DNA from 4 places in the Faecalimicrobium sp. JNUCC 81 genome. Region 1 is predicted to be linked to each of the others. Evidence: riboswitches for the same ligand, from Rfam matches in the RefSeq annotation. Region 1 holds a riboswitch; each other region holds the start of a gene.

What was found. Region 1 has a riboswitch for S-adenosylmethionine ahead of JNUCC81_RS07090 (Na+/H+ antiporter NhaC family protein). Riboswitches for the same ligand answer to the same signal wherever they lie in the genome.
Region 2: another riboswitch for S-adenosylmethionine. It lies ahead of JNUCC81_RS11960 (methionine ABC transporter ATP-binding protein); the one in region 1 lies ahead of JNUCC81_RS07090 (Na+/H+ antiporter NhaC family protein).
Region 3: another riboswitch for S-adenosylmethionine. It lies ahead of JNUCC81_RS14055 (Na+/H+ antiporter NhaC family protein); the one in region 1 lies ahead of JNUCC81_RS07090 (Na+/H+ antiporter NhaC family protein).
Region 4: another riboswitch for S-adenosylmethionine. It lies ahead of metK (methionine adenosyltransferase); the one in region 1 lies ahead of JNUCC81_RS07090 (Na+/H+ antiporter NhaC family protein).

Annotation. Positions count from the first base shown of each region.
Region 1 is NZ_CM132203.1:1,426,843-1,430,532, reverse strand. Features, by position in the region: gene JNUCC81_RS07095 (radical SAM protein) at 1-434, opposite strand, end outside; gene JNUCC81_RS07090 (Na+/H+ antiporter NhaC family protein) at 482-1,792, opposite strand; SAM riboswitch class I at 1,996-2,100, opposite strand; gene JNUCC81_RS07085 (YdbC family protein) at 2,213-2,434, opposite strand; gene JNUCC81_RS07080 (DUF4825 domain-containing protein) at 2,454-3,356, opposite strand.
Region 2 is NZ_CM132203.1:2,388,733-2,392,422, forward strand. Features, by position in the region: gene JNUCC81_RS11950 (MetQ/NlpA family ABC transporter substrate-binding protein) at 1-197, opposite strand, end outside; gene JNUCC81_RS11955 (methionine ABC transporter permease) at 218-898, opposite strand; gene JNUCC81_RS11960 (methionine ABC transporter ATP-binding protein) at 858-1,931, opposite strand; SAM riboswitch class I at 2,011-2,115, opposite strand; gene JNUCC81_RS11965 (hypothetical protein) at 2,274-3,359, opposite strand; gene JNUCC81_RS11970 (ABC transporter ATP-binding protein) at 3,487-3,690, opposite strand, start outside.
Region 3 is NZ_CM132203.1:2,802,390-2,806,079, reverse strand. Features, by position in the region: gene iorA (indolepyruvate ferredoxin oxidoreductase subunit alpha) at 1-178, shown strand, start outside; gene JNUCC81_RS14065 (indolepyruvate oxidoreductase subunit beta) at 180-773, shown strand; gene buk (butyrate kinase) at 870-1,955, shown strand; SAM riboswitch class I at 2,068-2,172, shown strand; gene JNUCC81_RS14055 (Na+/H+ antiporter NhaC family protein) at 2,251-3,576, shown strand; gene JNUCC81_RS14050 (DUF1540 domain-containing protein) at 3,620-3,690, opposite strand, start outside.
Region 4 is NZ_CM132203.1:162,473-166,162, forward strand. Features, by position in the region: gene fabZ (3-hydroxyacyl-ACP dehydratase FabZ) at 1-425, shown strand, start outside; gene yyaC (spore protease YyaC) at 565-1,074, opposite strand; SAM riboswitch class I at 1,311-1,416, shown strand; gene metK (methionine adenosyltransferase) at 1,614-2,807, shown strand; gene recD2 (SF1B family DNA helicase RecD2) at 2,939-3,690, shown strand, end outside.

The DNA.
Region 1 (3,690 bases):
TCATAAGTTGTAATAGTAATCTTTACTAAAACAGGTGAATGTTTTTGAATTTCTTTTAATATCTCTATATCTCTTGTGATTAAATTACTTTTAGTTGCAATCGATACTCCAAATTTAAAGTCATTTATAAGTTTTAAAGCGTCTCTAGTAAGCATATATTTTGCTTCAAATGGATTATAAGGATCACTCATTGCTCCAGTTCCTATAACACCTTTTTTTCTTTTACCTTTTAATTCTTTTTTAATCATTTCTATTGAGTTTTCTTTAATTCTAACTCTATCAAAATCTATGATCTGATAACAACTACTTCGAGAATCACAATAAATACATCCATGTGGACACCCTTTATATATATTCATATTGTAATTTATAGAAAACCAAGGATTATTTTCTATATAATTAGAAATTATAGATTTTGCTTTTATAAACTCCATTTTAGTATCCTCCACGTTTTATGCATTATAACTTATTTGTATAAAATTTAATTATTAATAATATCTGATTTAATATTTTCTGTCCCTGGAATTGTAAATATAATAGATATAATCCCACATACTATCATAAGCATTGGATAAAACATATAAGGTACAATAGTAAATGGAGATACTCCTGCAAGAGATGATGCAACTAATAGTTGTCCTCCATATGGTATTATTCCTTGAAACGCACTAGAAAATATATCTAATAAACTAGCGCTTTTTCTAGGGTCGATATCAAATTCATCAGAAATTTCTTTTGCAATAGGTCCTACCATAATTATAGATATAGTATTATTAGCTGTACAGATATCTGCTAAACTAACAAGAGCTGCTATTCCAAATTCTGCACCTTTTTTATTTTTTATTTTACTTTTAGTAAATGAAAGTAACCACTCTATTCCGCCATTTACCTTTATAAGTTCCACTAATCCTCCTATAACTATTGATATCATAGCTAGATTTTGCATGCCTACCATACCTTCAAAACTGACTTCAAATAATCCCCCTATATTAAATGATTCAGTTATAATTCCGATTAATCCACTAATTAATATTCCACTAGTTAAAACCACAAAAACATTTACACCTAATAATGCCATTAATAAAACTAAAATATATGGAATTATTTTTATTAATGAATAAGATGTATCTCCACTTATATTTCCACTTCCCGAACCTATAACTATAAATATAATAGCTGTTAATATTGCTGCTGGAAGTACTATTTTAAAGTTAGTTTTAAACTTATCTTTCATATTACAATTTTGAGTATTAGCTGCTGCTATAGTTGTATCCGATATCATCGATAAATTATCTCCAAACATAGCTCCACCGATTATAGCTCCTAAGCAAAGAGTTAATCCTATTGAAGTTTTATCTGAAATCCCTACAGCAATAGGTACAAGAGCTACTACTGTTCCTGTTGATGTTCCCATAGATGTTGATACAAAACATGATACTAAGAACATTCCTACTACCAAAAGGTTTGGTGGCAATATTGACATTCCAAAATTAACTGTTGATTCTACTCCTCCCATAGCTTTTGTAACTGAACCAAATGCACCTGCTAATAAAAATATTACACACATTAACATAACATTAGAATTTCCTGCTCCATTAGTAAATACTTCTAGCTTTGTATTTAAATCTCTTTTATTATCTATTAATATTGCTACACCAACTGATATAAAAAATCCAACCAAAATAGGCATTTTAGAAAAATCTCCTGTTATTAATGCTGTGGATACAAATAATAGTATAAAAACTGCTAATGGTGCTAATGCTACTGGATTTCCACTTATTTTCTTATTCATACAATACCCCCTGTTATATTTTTAGATTCTAATAAAAAATTCGCTTTGCTCATGTCGCCAACGACCTAAAAACCAGGTCCATTGCTCAAGTTTAGATGATATCAAATTGTAACTTATCAACAAAACAGATAAATTATAATTTACTTATAATTAAAATAATTAAAAAAAGCTTAAGTATAAACTTAAGCTTTTTAGCGAATTTATACTTATCTTTCAGCTTTGTGCTGCAGGATTTAGCACCATTGCATATTTAATATGCTGGTTGCCGGGTTTCAAAGGGCCAGTCCCTCCACCTCTCTAAATAAGTTTATTTATTTGTTATAGTAATCTAATAAATATAAGGTGTCAATTATAAAAAATAAATGATATATAATATTTATTTTTTATAATATTTAAAACTTTGTATAAATATATTACTAATTATATGTCCATACTATTTAATATTTCTTTAAGAGCTTTTAGTTCATCAACTGTAAAAGTTAATCCTTTACCCATCTTCTCGTGTTCTTCATCCCATTCTCTTATATCATATTTAGCTTTATTATTATTCCAGCTAACTAAGTTTAGCTCCTTTTTCCATCCTTTTGATGATTCTGAAATAACTCCATATTCATACTCTATATCAAATTTAATATTTGCCATATTTATATCTCCTTTATACTTAGTTTGTATTTTGAGCTGCTAATTTATATTGGTTTTCTCCTATTTTTTCAATATCAACTATAACAAACTTATCTTTAACCCAATTATCACTAGACTTAATTCCGTTTCCAGTTGTAAAGTAGTCAACATATCCATCAACTGACTGTATATCATAGTTCATACTAACTCTAAAATCGCCATTCTCTAAACCACTTTTAAAAGTAACATTTTTTACCTTATAATTTTTTAATATATTAATATATTCTCCAGATTCTACTTTAATATTTCCATAATCGTATGCTAAAAGGATTTCAAATAACTTTTTAGCTATCTTTTTTTTATCAGTCTCTGAAGTTTCTATTACACTTGTGTGGTTTCCTATTTTTAAACGTCCTTCTCCTATATTATCATAGCTTTCCTTGCTTAATAGATCCTTCCACAAATTTAAATCTTGTGGTAATTTTCTTAAATCAGTTTTTATAACTTCTTCTATTTGACTTCTATTGTAAGTGTATATAACACCATGTTCTTCTCCTAGCTTTATATTAACTATATCAAGATTATCAACTAATGCAAATAATATAACTGAATTAGTATAAAGTAAATTTGTTATATTATTTTCTTTATATTCATTACCTAATTTATAATTAACAGTAATTTCATAAGGCTGTTTGTCTGTTTGCAAACTAAAACCATCCTTTGAATTATTTCCCGGCAAATACTCTAAAATATTTGAAATTTTAGAAGAGTTACCTATTTTTGTACCTTTAAATTTTGATAATTCATTTAAATCAATACTACTTTCTTTCTTTATATCTTTATTAACTTTAATATTCAAATTCTCTTTAGATTCACAACCTACTAGACCTATTGCACTTGTTATTATCATAATTGAAGTAATTATGCTAGCTATTTTCTTCATATATCGTCTCCTTATCTTCTATGTAGTATACATTTTAGTAAAATTTTTCGAATATAAGAATAATTTTTAATTGCTCTTCTAAATTAAATCCTAAATTTCCCATATATCTAATTATACCATTATGTTTTGAGTTATTATCATCAAGTTGAATTTATCTATCACTTATATGCTTTTATTTCTAACTTCTAATTTAACCAATCTCCTCAATGCTATAGATAAATTTCATATATCTTTCAAATATGATATGTATGAAAGTATAGACTCTATAAATAAAAAAATCAATATTATCAACATTATTGTAACTTTATCTTCATATTATAACTATAATTAACAA
Region 2 (3,690 bases), 960 kb from region 1:
TAATCAGAGAAACTAATTATTTCTAAGTTTATATCTTCTTTTTTTAATTTTTCTTTTACTAAATTCCATATTTCATGTTCTTCACCTGTAACTCCTAGCTTTACAGTTTTTTTATCGCTATCTTGTGTGTTAGTACATCCTACTAAACTAACTATTGATATTATTATTGTTAAAAGTAATGTAATTATTTTTTTCATATTAAAATTCCTCCTTTAAATTAATGACTAAGTTTTTTAAGTAGTATATCTCCAAATCCTTGAACAATATTTACTAAAATAAGAAGTATTATTACCGTTACTATCATTACATCAGTTTGAAAATATTGGTATCCATATCTTATTGCAAAGTCTCCAAGTCCACCACCACCAACAGTTCCAGCCATTGCTGATAATCCAATCAAGCTTATTGTTGTTATAGTAATAGCATATACAATTCCAGTAAGAGCCTCTGGTAACATAACTCTATAAATTATTTCAATTGGACTTGAACCCATAGATTGAGCTGCTTCAATTACGCCACTATCTATGTCTAAAATTACCGATTCAATTTGTCTTGCAACAAATGGTGTTGAGCTAAATATAAGTGGTACTAATGCTCCTAATGTACCTATAGTGGTTCCTACAACAAGTCTAGTAATTGGCATTATTGCTGCTAATAAAATAATAAATGGTATGGAGCGTAGAGTATTTATTATTTTACCTAAAATATTATTTATAATTTTATTTTCTAATATTCCACCTTTTCTTGTTGCTACAAGCGTTACTCCTATAGGGAACCCTATTAATGTTGAAACTATTCCCGATACAAAAACCATATATAATGTCTCAAATAATGCTTTTATCATTTCAGGATAAAGATTAACTACATTGGGTATTAGTGTTTTTAATGTTTCTATCATAGTCAATTACCTCCAAACTAATATTATGTTCTTTAAGATACTTATCTGCATTTAGTATATTTTCAATTTGACCACTTAACTTTACAATTAAATTTCCTATTGGAACATTTTTTACCATTTCTATATTTCCAAATAATATACTTGCGTCGATTTTAAACTTTCTTGATATTTTTGATATAAATGCCTGACCTGTATTTTGACCAACAAAAGAAATTTTAGCTAAAACTTCATCTTCACTTATATCTTGAATAAATAAGTCTTTTTTTAATAAATCATATATTTTATTATTTTGAAATAAAGTTGAAATAAAGTCTTTTGTAACATTAGCTTTTGGATTTGAAAATATTTCAAGTATATCTCCGTTTTCAACTATATTCCCATTTTCCATAACCGCAATTTTATCACATATTTCTTTTACTACATTCATCTCATGTGTGATTATAACTACTGTTAAATTAAGCTTTTCATTAATATCTTTTAATAAATTAAGTATTGAATGTGTTGTTTGAGGATCAAGGGCTGAAGTTGCTTCATCGCATAAAAGTACTTTTGGATTATTTGCTAGTGCCCTTGCAATTGCAACTCTTTGCTTTTGACCTCCACTTAACTGAGATGGATAACTAGTTGCCTTATCACTTAATCCGACTAATTCTAAGAGTTCGCTAACCCTTAATTTTATTTCATTCTTGCACAATCCATTTCCTTTTAATGGATATTCTATGTTTTGAAACACAGTTTTTGACTTCATAAGATTAAAATGTTGAAAAATCATACCTATGTTTTTTCTACTTTCTCTTAATTCTTTATTTGATAAAAGTGTAATATCTTTATCTCCTATAAAAACTTCTCCACATGTTGGCCTTTCAAGTAAATTTATACAACGAACTAATGTACTTTTCCCAGCTCCACTAAATCCAATTATTCCGCATATTTCTCCTTCCTTAATCTCTAAATTTACACCCTTTAATGCTTCAACCACATTTTTTCCTGATACATATGTTTTTTTTATATTTTTTAGTTTAATCAAATACATTCCCTCCTTTTTAACCAAATAAAAAATCTTCTTCCCAAAAATGAGAAGAAGATTTTTAACGTTTATATTAATATACTTCCCCTCATCTTTCAGGATTAAAATCCTGTTGGAATTAGCACCACACCATTTAAGGTAGGTTGCTGAGACGTCATAGGGCCATTCCCTCGGTCTCTCTTGATAAGGTTTTTTATTTAATTTTCAAAATATTTTTATTTATGAAACTAATTGTATATTTTAAAACATACATTGTCAATTATAAAATTTTATTTATATATATTTTTTTATTTTCTTTATACCACAAGCACTTTCTCTTATTGTAACTTCTTTACTTAAACATATATTCTAACTGTTTATATCTTTATGCTTAAAAGTATTGTAACAATGTAAAAGTTCTCTACTATCAAATATGTACTTTCCACTTATCTGAGTATAATAAGTCCCTGTAGATTCATATATATCCTTTACTTTTTGAGTTAAATTTTTATGGTAATATCTTAATTCTTTGTACTCTTTTTTTAATTTATCTGCAGTAAGCCAAATTTTATTTGATGATATATCAGCTAATTTGACATTTTCAAATTTAATATCATTTTTTTGACCATATACATATAGCTCTGCCATTATATCTTGTAAGTTTTCGTTAGTAAGATCCCTTTTTAATTTTATGTAAGTAATTGCCCCCATACCATCAATACCTCTTTCTTCTAATCTTTCTTGTTTTATTAAGGCATCTAATGGTTGACGTTTTATATACACATAAGATTTATCTTCAAGGACATAAGAACCTCTATTATACTTAGCCGGTTTATATACAACAAGTATTGGACAGTATTCTCCGCCAACTTCTTCATCATTAAAATCAATTATATCTTCCTTATTGTTTAAATCATACTCACTAGACATACTTCCATATCTAGACTTTGATTTTAATGAATACATTTTAGAATTTTTAACACTATCTATTATCTCTTTTAAATAGTACTTATCTATAACACCACTATTATCGTATGAATTATTTATATAATTTTTTTTAACTTCTTCTCTCATAGAATTTATTTCTTCTATATCTATACCAAAGTATGACACTAGTACTTTAAATCTTTCTTCTAATTTATATATATCTGTATTTATGTAAGGTAGGATTTTATGTAAATTGTCTTCTGATTTGATTTTCATAAGTTGATTTCCTATTTCACTAGAACTTATACTGCTATTTTTATCAAATAAATATTTGTTAATATTTTCTTTTAAATCTTCTATACTTGTGTATATTCTAATATAATCTTGTAATATAGATTTTTCACTATTTATATTTTTTATAATTTCTTTTGGCATATCTATATAAGTATTCTTTTCTTTTATACATAATTTTAGGTTATTATCTGTTAAGAGTTCTTCTGTGCATTTAACTACGTTGTCTTTATCCATTTTAATTCTCCTTATTACTTAATTCTATCTAACATTATACATATAAATAAAAAAATAATCTATTTAAACTCTCATTTTTATAATAAAAAAGCAGTAAGAATTGATTAAAATTCTTACTGCTCTTATATTATAAAAGTTTAATTATTTCTTTTTTTAAATTTGCTATATGTTCTAATTTATCTTCGTTATAGAAATCTTTATCAACTACAAATTCAGATTTAACCTTTGAAGGTTTATTTGATATAACATAAATTCTGTCAGATAACATTATAGCCTCATCTATATCATGAGTTATAAGAAGTATAGTAGCATTTACTTTGTTCTTAACATC
Region 3 (3,690 bases), 1.4 Mb from region 1:
TGATGATTGTATAGGATGTAAAATCTGTATGAAGACAGGATGTCCAGCTATATCATTTACAAAAGAAACTAAAAAAGTAAATATAGATCCAAACCAATGTGTAGGATGTGGGGTTTGCTCACAAGTTTGTCCAAAAGAAGCTATATCTAATAATTCTGTGTCTAAGGGGGTAATGTAGTATGACTAAGAGTATTCTTTTAGTAGGAGTAGGAGGGCAAGGGACTATACTTGCTAGTAAATTATTAACTACAGGACTTATGGAAGCTGGATATGATGTAAAAATGAGTGAGATACATGGAATGAGCCAAAGGGGAGGCTCGGTATCATCACAAGTTAGATATGGTGAAAAAGTATATTCTCCAGTTATAGAAGTAGGTGGAGCTGATATTTTAGTATCATTTGAAAAGATGGAAACACTAAGATGGATAAAATTCTTAAAGCCAGAAGGTAAAATTATTTACAATAACTATAGAATGGACTCTATGCCAGTATTAACAGGTAAAGCACAATACCTTGAAACAGAAATAGATGAAGAACTAGAAAGATTAAATGCTATTTGTCTAAGTGCAGCGGATAAAGCTTTAGAACTTGGAAATTCTAAAATAATGAACGTTATATTATTAGGAAGTTTAGTTAAATCTATGAAATTAGAGTATATTAATTGGGAAAAGATAATAAAAGATAATGTAAAAGAAAAATTTGTAGATATAAATATAAAAGCTTTAAAAGAAGGTATGAGTTTAATTCCTAGTGAAGCTATTCAAACAAACTAGTATAAATAAAAGTTAGAACATTAAATTAAGCTATTACAAGTATAGATATACAGTAATAGCTTAATTTATAGAAAATAAAATAAAGAGGGGATATTTATGATCTATAGAATACTAGCTGTAAATCCAGGGTCTACATCTACTAAAATAGCAGTTTATGATAATGATAAGATAGTATTAGTAAAAGGAATTAATCATCCTGTTTGTGAAATAGCAAAATATAATAATATACAAGATCAATTTGAAATGAGAAAAGATGAGGTACTAAAAGTTATTAAAGAAAATAATATAGATATAAACACATTGAGTGCAGTTGTTGGAAGAGGTGGATTACTTCCACCAGTTAAATCAGGGGCATATTTAGTGAATGATCAAATGATAGATAGATTAGTAAATAGACCTATAATTGAGCACGCATCAAATCTAGGGGCTATTATATCTTATGAAATAGCAAAACAACTTGGAATAAATGCATACATATATGATTCTGTGGCAGTAGATGAACTTGATGATATAGCTAGAATATCTGGAATTTGTGGAATGGATAGAGATTGCTTAAGTCATGCACTAAATTCTAGGGCTATGGCTATGAAACATTGTAAAAATAACAATAAAAACTACAAAGATTTAAATTTAATAGTAGCTCACTTAGGTGGAGGTATAACAGTTAGTGTACACAAAAAAGGTAAGATGGTAGATATTGTATCAGATGATGAAGGATCATTTTCACCAGAAAGAGCTGGAAGAGTGCCTTGTAAAAAAATCATAGATAGATGTTTTTCAGGAGAATACTCACATAGAGAAATGCTAAAAATGATAAGAGGAAATGGTGGTATAGTATCGTATTTAGGAACGGTTGATGTTAGAGACGTAGAAAAAATGATAAATAAAGGTAATGAAAAGGCAAAACTTGTTCACAAAGCAATGGCATATCAAGTTTCTAAAAGTATAGGTGAATTAGCAACGGTTGTAGAGGGAAAAGTTGATGCAATAGTTATTACAGGTGGAATTGCTTATTCAAATATGATAACTTCTATGATTAAACAAAGAGTAGATTTTATAGCACCAGTAGACATTATTCCAGGTGAAAATGAACTTGAGTCTTTATCTTTAGGAATTTTAAGGGTATTATTAGGAGAAGAAAATGCTAGAGTATATGAAGAAAATGAACTAGCTAAAGCATAAAACTAATGTTGATAAAATTATTAAAAAAATAATTATTAAAAAAATCAAAAATACTTGAAATATTTAGACAATTATAGTATTATAAAAAAATAGCAAGAGAAAAATTAAATACTCCTTATCAAGAGAGGTGGAGGGGCTGGCCCTTTGAAACCCGGCAACCAGTATATTTAATATACATTGGTGCTAAATCCTGCAGCTAATAGCTGAAAGATGAGTAAATAATTGCTTATTATAGCCTGAGTTTATTCTCAGGCTTTTTTATATATTAATTAGAACATAAGAGGAGGCGACATGTATGGAAAAAGAAATAAAAAAGGGTAATGCATTGGCATTATTACCATTAGGAGTATTTTTATTATTATTTTTAGGAACGGGAATTATAACAGGTGATTTCTATAAAATGCCAGTATTAGTTGCATTTATTATATCGGCTGGCGTTGCATTAATGTTAAATAAAAAAGAATTATTTTCTACAAAAATAGATGTGTTTTGCAAGGGAGCAGGAAAGCCTGATATTATATTGATGTGTATGATTTTCTTATTGGCAGGTACATTTGGAAGTGTTTCAAAGGCCATGGGTGGAGTTGATGCTACTGTAAACCTAAGCTTATCAATATTACCACCAAATCTTGTAGTAGTAGGATTATTTGTTATAGGTTGTTTTATATCTGTTTCAATGGGAACATCAATGGGAACAATAGCAGCAATAGCACCAGTAGGAATAGGTATATCAGAAAAAACTGGAATACCAATGGCTTTAGTGATAGGAGCAGTAATAGGTGGAGCTATGTTTGGAGACAATTTATCTATGATATCTGACACAACTATAACTGCAGTTAGAACTCAAGGGTGCGAGCTTAAAGATAAATTTAAGGTTAATTTCTTAATAGTTTTACCAGCAGCTATAATAACAACTATAATACTTGGAATAAATACATCAGGATATAACGTAGTATTATCGGAAAACTATAGTTATCAAATAATAAAAGTAGTTCCATACATTATAGTATTAGCTGGAGCATTACTTGGAATGAATGTATTTAAATTACTTCCAATGGGAATATTTGTATCAGCAATAATAGGAATATCAACAGGATCATTTGATGTATTTGGATTTATAGATTCTGCATCACAGGGTATGTCAGGAATGTATGAATTATGTATGATGTCTATAGTAATAGGCGGAATTGTTGAACTTATAAAGTTTAATGGTGGAATAGATTTTGTACTACATTTTATAACAAGTAGAATAAAAAATAAAAAAGGCGCTGAATTTGGAATCGCAGCACTTGTAGCTTTAGTTGACTTATGTACAGCAAATAATACTATAGCAATAGTTATGGCAGGGCCATTAGCTAAAGATATAGCACAAGAATTTGATATAGATCCAAGAAGATCAGCAAGTATATTAGATATTTTCTCTTCTTGTTGTCAAGGAATGATTCCATATGGAGCTCAAATATTAACAGCTGCAGGATTAGCAGCAATATCTCCAGTTGAGATTTTAAGATACTTACATTATCCAATTCTGATGGGGTTATTTGGAATATTAGCTATAGCTTTTGGATTCCCTAAATTATCGGATATTAAGGAAAAAAGAAAAGAAGGTAAAATAGCATAAATAAAAAATAGTACTGAATAAATTTATTCAGTACTATTTTTTATTATCTAGATATGAAAGTTTCACAACTTGCATTACTATCATTGTTTATATGAACTTGGTCCGCCTTACATA
Region 4 (3,690 bases), 1.3 Mb from region 1:
TAAATATAGATCAAATAAAAGAGTTAATACCACATAGATATCCATTTTTGTTAGTGGACAAGGTTATAGAATTAGAAGAAGGAAAAAAAGCAGTAGGTATTAAAAATGTTACAGCTAATGAACCATTTTTCCAAGGCCACTTTCCAGAATATCCTATAATGCCAGGGGTTTTAATTGTTGAAGCTATGGCTCAAGTAGGGGCAGTAGCTATGATGTCTATAGAAGAAAATAAAGGTAAATTAGGTGTATTTGCAGGTATAGATAAGGTAAGATTTAAAAAAGAAGTAAGACCTGGGGATACATTAATTATGGAAGTTGAAATGCTATCTTTAAGAAGAAACATTGGTAAGGCTACAGCAAAAGCTTACGTTGGAGAAGAACTTGCTTGTAGCGGAGAATTAATGTTTGCTCTTGTACAAAAATAAAATAAAAGTCCTAAAATTTAGGACTTTTTAAAATAAATATTATACTCGCCCTATTATATTAGACTTATCTAATATAATGGGGCGAGTTTTTTTGAGTAACATGTTGGCGAATATTTTGAGTAACGTGTTGACGAATATTTTAGGTAGAAAGTAATAGAGCTAACGAAATTACTTCGGCTAATTCTATTATGAAGCTAAGGCGCACATTATTAAATGAAAATCTATTATTTTCATCTATCTTATCAACTATTCCTACAATAGAATGGTTTCCTATTTGAGGTAATTTTTTTCCAACACCTTTTCCAGGTAAAATTGGGCCTTCTCTTATTTGTATATTACCTATGCTACTTTTTGACCCTAAACATGCATCTATAGCTAAAAAATTTCCATTTGGATGAATCTGTTTTATGTGATCAATAGATTCGTATATATTTAAAGCGTGGATAGGATTATCTAATGTTCCGTAAACGGGGTATTTAAAATCACTATTTTGCAACATTGTACCAACTAATGGTCCGAGAGCGTCTCCGATAGCTCTGTCTGTTCCTATGCAAACTACAACTGTATTTTCATCGATTAAATCTTTAAGTATTGAACTTAATACTTCTACAACGTTCTCTTTTTTATAATTCACTTTGGCTAAATACATAGGCACCCCCCTTCAAAAAAATATATGAATTTTTAATTTAAAAAATACCTATCTTAGGTTACATAATATATAATATGAAAATGGTATTAAATAGGATACTATATAGTTGATATAGTACAAGCAAGAATATTCCAAATGATAAATTTGATTTAAAATTATTGACAGGATTTTATAAAGATAGTAATATATAAATTAATGAGATATATAATATAAAGAACTTAATAACTTTCTTGATTACCTTATCAAGAGCGGCGGAGGGATAGGCCCTGTGAAGCCCAGCAACCACCCATTTGGGAAAAGGTGCTAAATCCTACAAGACTAAATAGTCTTGAGAGATGAGGTTAGTTAATTAATGTATTGAATATACAAAATTAACCTCTTCTTGCATAAGAAGAGGTTTTTTAATTATTAAACTATTACCTCTAATATATAGCGTAAGATTTCAGATATATAAAGTTAAATTAACTAAGAGTATTCATAATTGGACTAGCATAGGGGATGAATCAAACCCCGAAATTATAAATTAAGGAGGAATTAAAATGGCAAGACATTTATTTACATCAGAATCAGTAACAGAAGGGCATCCAGATAAAATATGTGACCAAATATCAGATGCAATATTAGATGAATTATTAAAGCAAGATCCACTATCAAGAGTTGCTTGTGAGACTACAGTAACAACGGGGCTTGTATTAGTAGCGGGAGAAATAACAACAAAAGCATATGCTGATATACCTAAAATAGTAAGAGAAACAGTAAGAGAAATAGGATACGATAGAGCAAAATATGGATTTGACTGTGACACTTGTGCAGTTATAACTTCTATAGATGAACAATCAGGGGATATAGCTATGGGTGTTGATGAAGCATTAGAAAATAGAGATGGACAAACAGCAGAAGATGAAATAGAAAAAGTAGGTGCAGGTGACCAAGGTATAATGTTTGGTTTTGCTTGTAACGAAACAGAGGAATTAATGCCACTTCCAATATCTTTAGCTCATAAATTAGCTAGAAGATTAACAGAAGTTAGAAAAAATTCTACATTAGATTACTTAAGACCAGATGGAAAAACTCAAGTAACAGTAGAATACGAAGGAAATACTCCAGTAAGAGTTCATACAGTACTTATATCTACTCAACATGGAGAAGAAGTAACTAGTGAAACAATAAGAGAAGACTTAATAAATCATGTAATAAAAGCAGTTATACCAGCTAATTTATTAGACGAAGAAACTAAGATATATATAAATCCAACGGGAAGATTCGTTGTTGGTGGTCCTCAAGGAGATACAGGTCTTACAGGAAGAAAAATAATAATAGATACTTACGGAGGATACTCAAGACACGGTGGTGGAGCATTCTCAGGAAAAGATGCTACAAAAGTTGATAGATCTGCAGCTTACGCTGCAAGATATGTAGCTAAGAATATAGTTGCAGCTGGGCTTGCTGACAAGTGTGAAATAGAACTTGCATATGCAATAGGTGTAGCAAGACCACTTTCTATATTTATAGATACGTTTGGAACTGGAAAAGTATCTGAAGAAATATTAGTTAAATTAGTTGAAAAGAACTTTGACTTAAGACCAGGTGCAATAATAAGAGACTTAGACTTAAGACAACCAATATTCAAAAGTACAGCAGCTTATGGACACTTTGGTAGAACTGATATAGATTTACCATGGGAAAGAACAGATAAAGCTCAAATTTTAAGAAAAGAAGCTCTAGGACAATAATATAAATTAGATTTATAAATAAAGCCCCTTAAAGTAATATTACTTTAAGGGGTGATTTTATTTTATATAAAAGGTATAATAATTACAACTTAAGTACAGTATAGAAATATTATTTGTTGTAGGAGAAAAGTATGGAAAGATTAGAAGGAATGATAAGTGATATAGTATTCAAAAATGAGGATAATGGATACACCATAGCCCATTTAGCTAACTCTAATAGTGAAGTTGTAATAGTCGGATGTATGCCAACTTTATCAGTTGGAGAAAGCATAGAAGTAGAGGGGAAATGGATAAATCACAAAACTTATGGAACTCAGTTTGAGGTAAATAAATTTATGCCAGTAACGCCATCATCACTCGAAGGAATTTATGTATATCTGGCATCGGGTATGATACATGGAATAGGTGAAAAAATGGCGAAAAGGATTATAGATAAATTTGGAGTTAATACTTTAGATATAATACAAAATAGTCCTGAAAGATTACAAGAAGTAGAAGGTATAGGAAGTAAGAAGATAAATCAAATAGTCAAAAGTTATGAAGAAAATAGAGAACTTAGAAATATAATTATTGAATTATCACCTTATGGAATTACTCCTAATTACTGTATGAAAATATATAAAAAATACAAAAATAAGGCTATTGAAGTTATAAATAGAAATCCATATAAGTTAGCGGAAGATATAAGAGGTATCGGGTTTAAAATAGCTGATGATATAGCGAATAAAATAGGAATAGAAAAGAATTCTAAAGATAGAATTTGCCAAGGAATTTTATATTCTCTAAATCAATCTTTAGGAAGTGGACATACTTATCTACCAGAAAATATTTTAATACAAGATGCTAAAAAACTATTACAAGTAAGTACTGATCTTATAGAAGA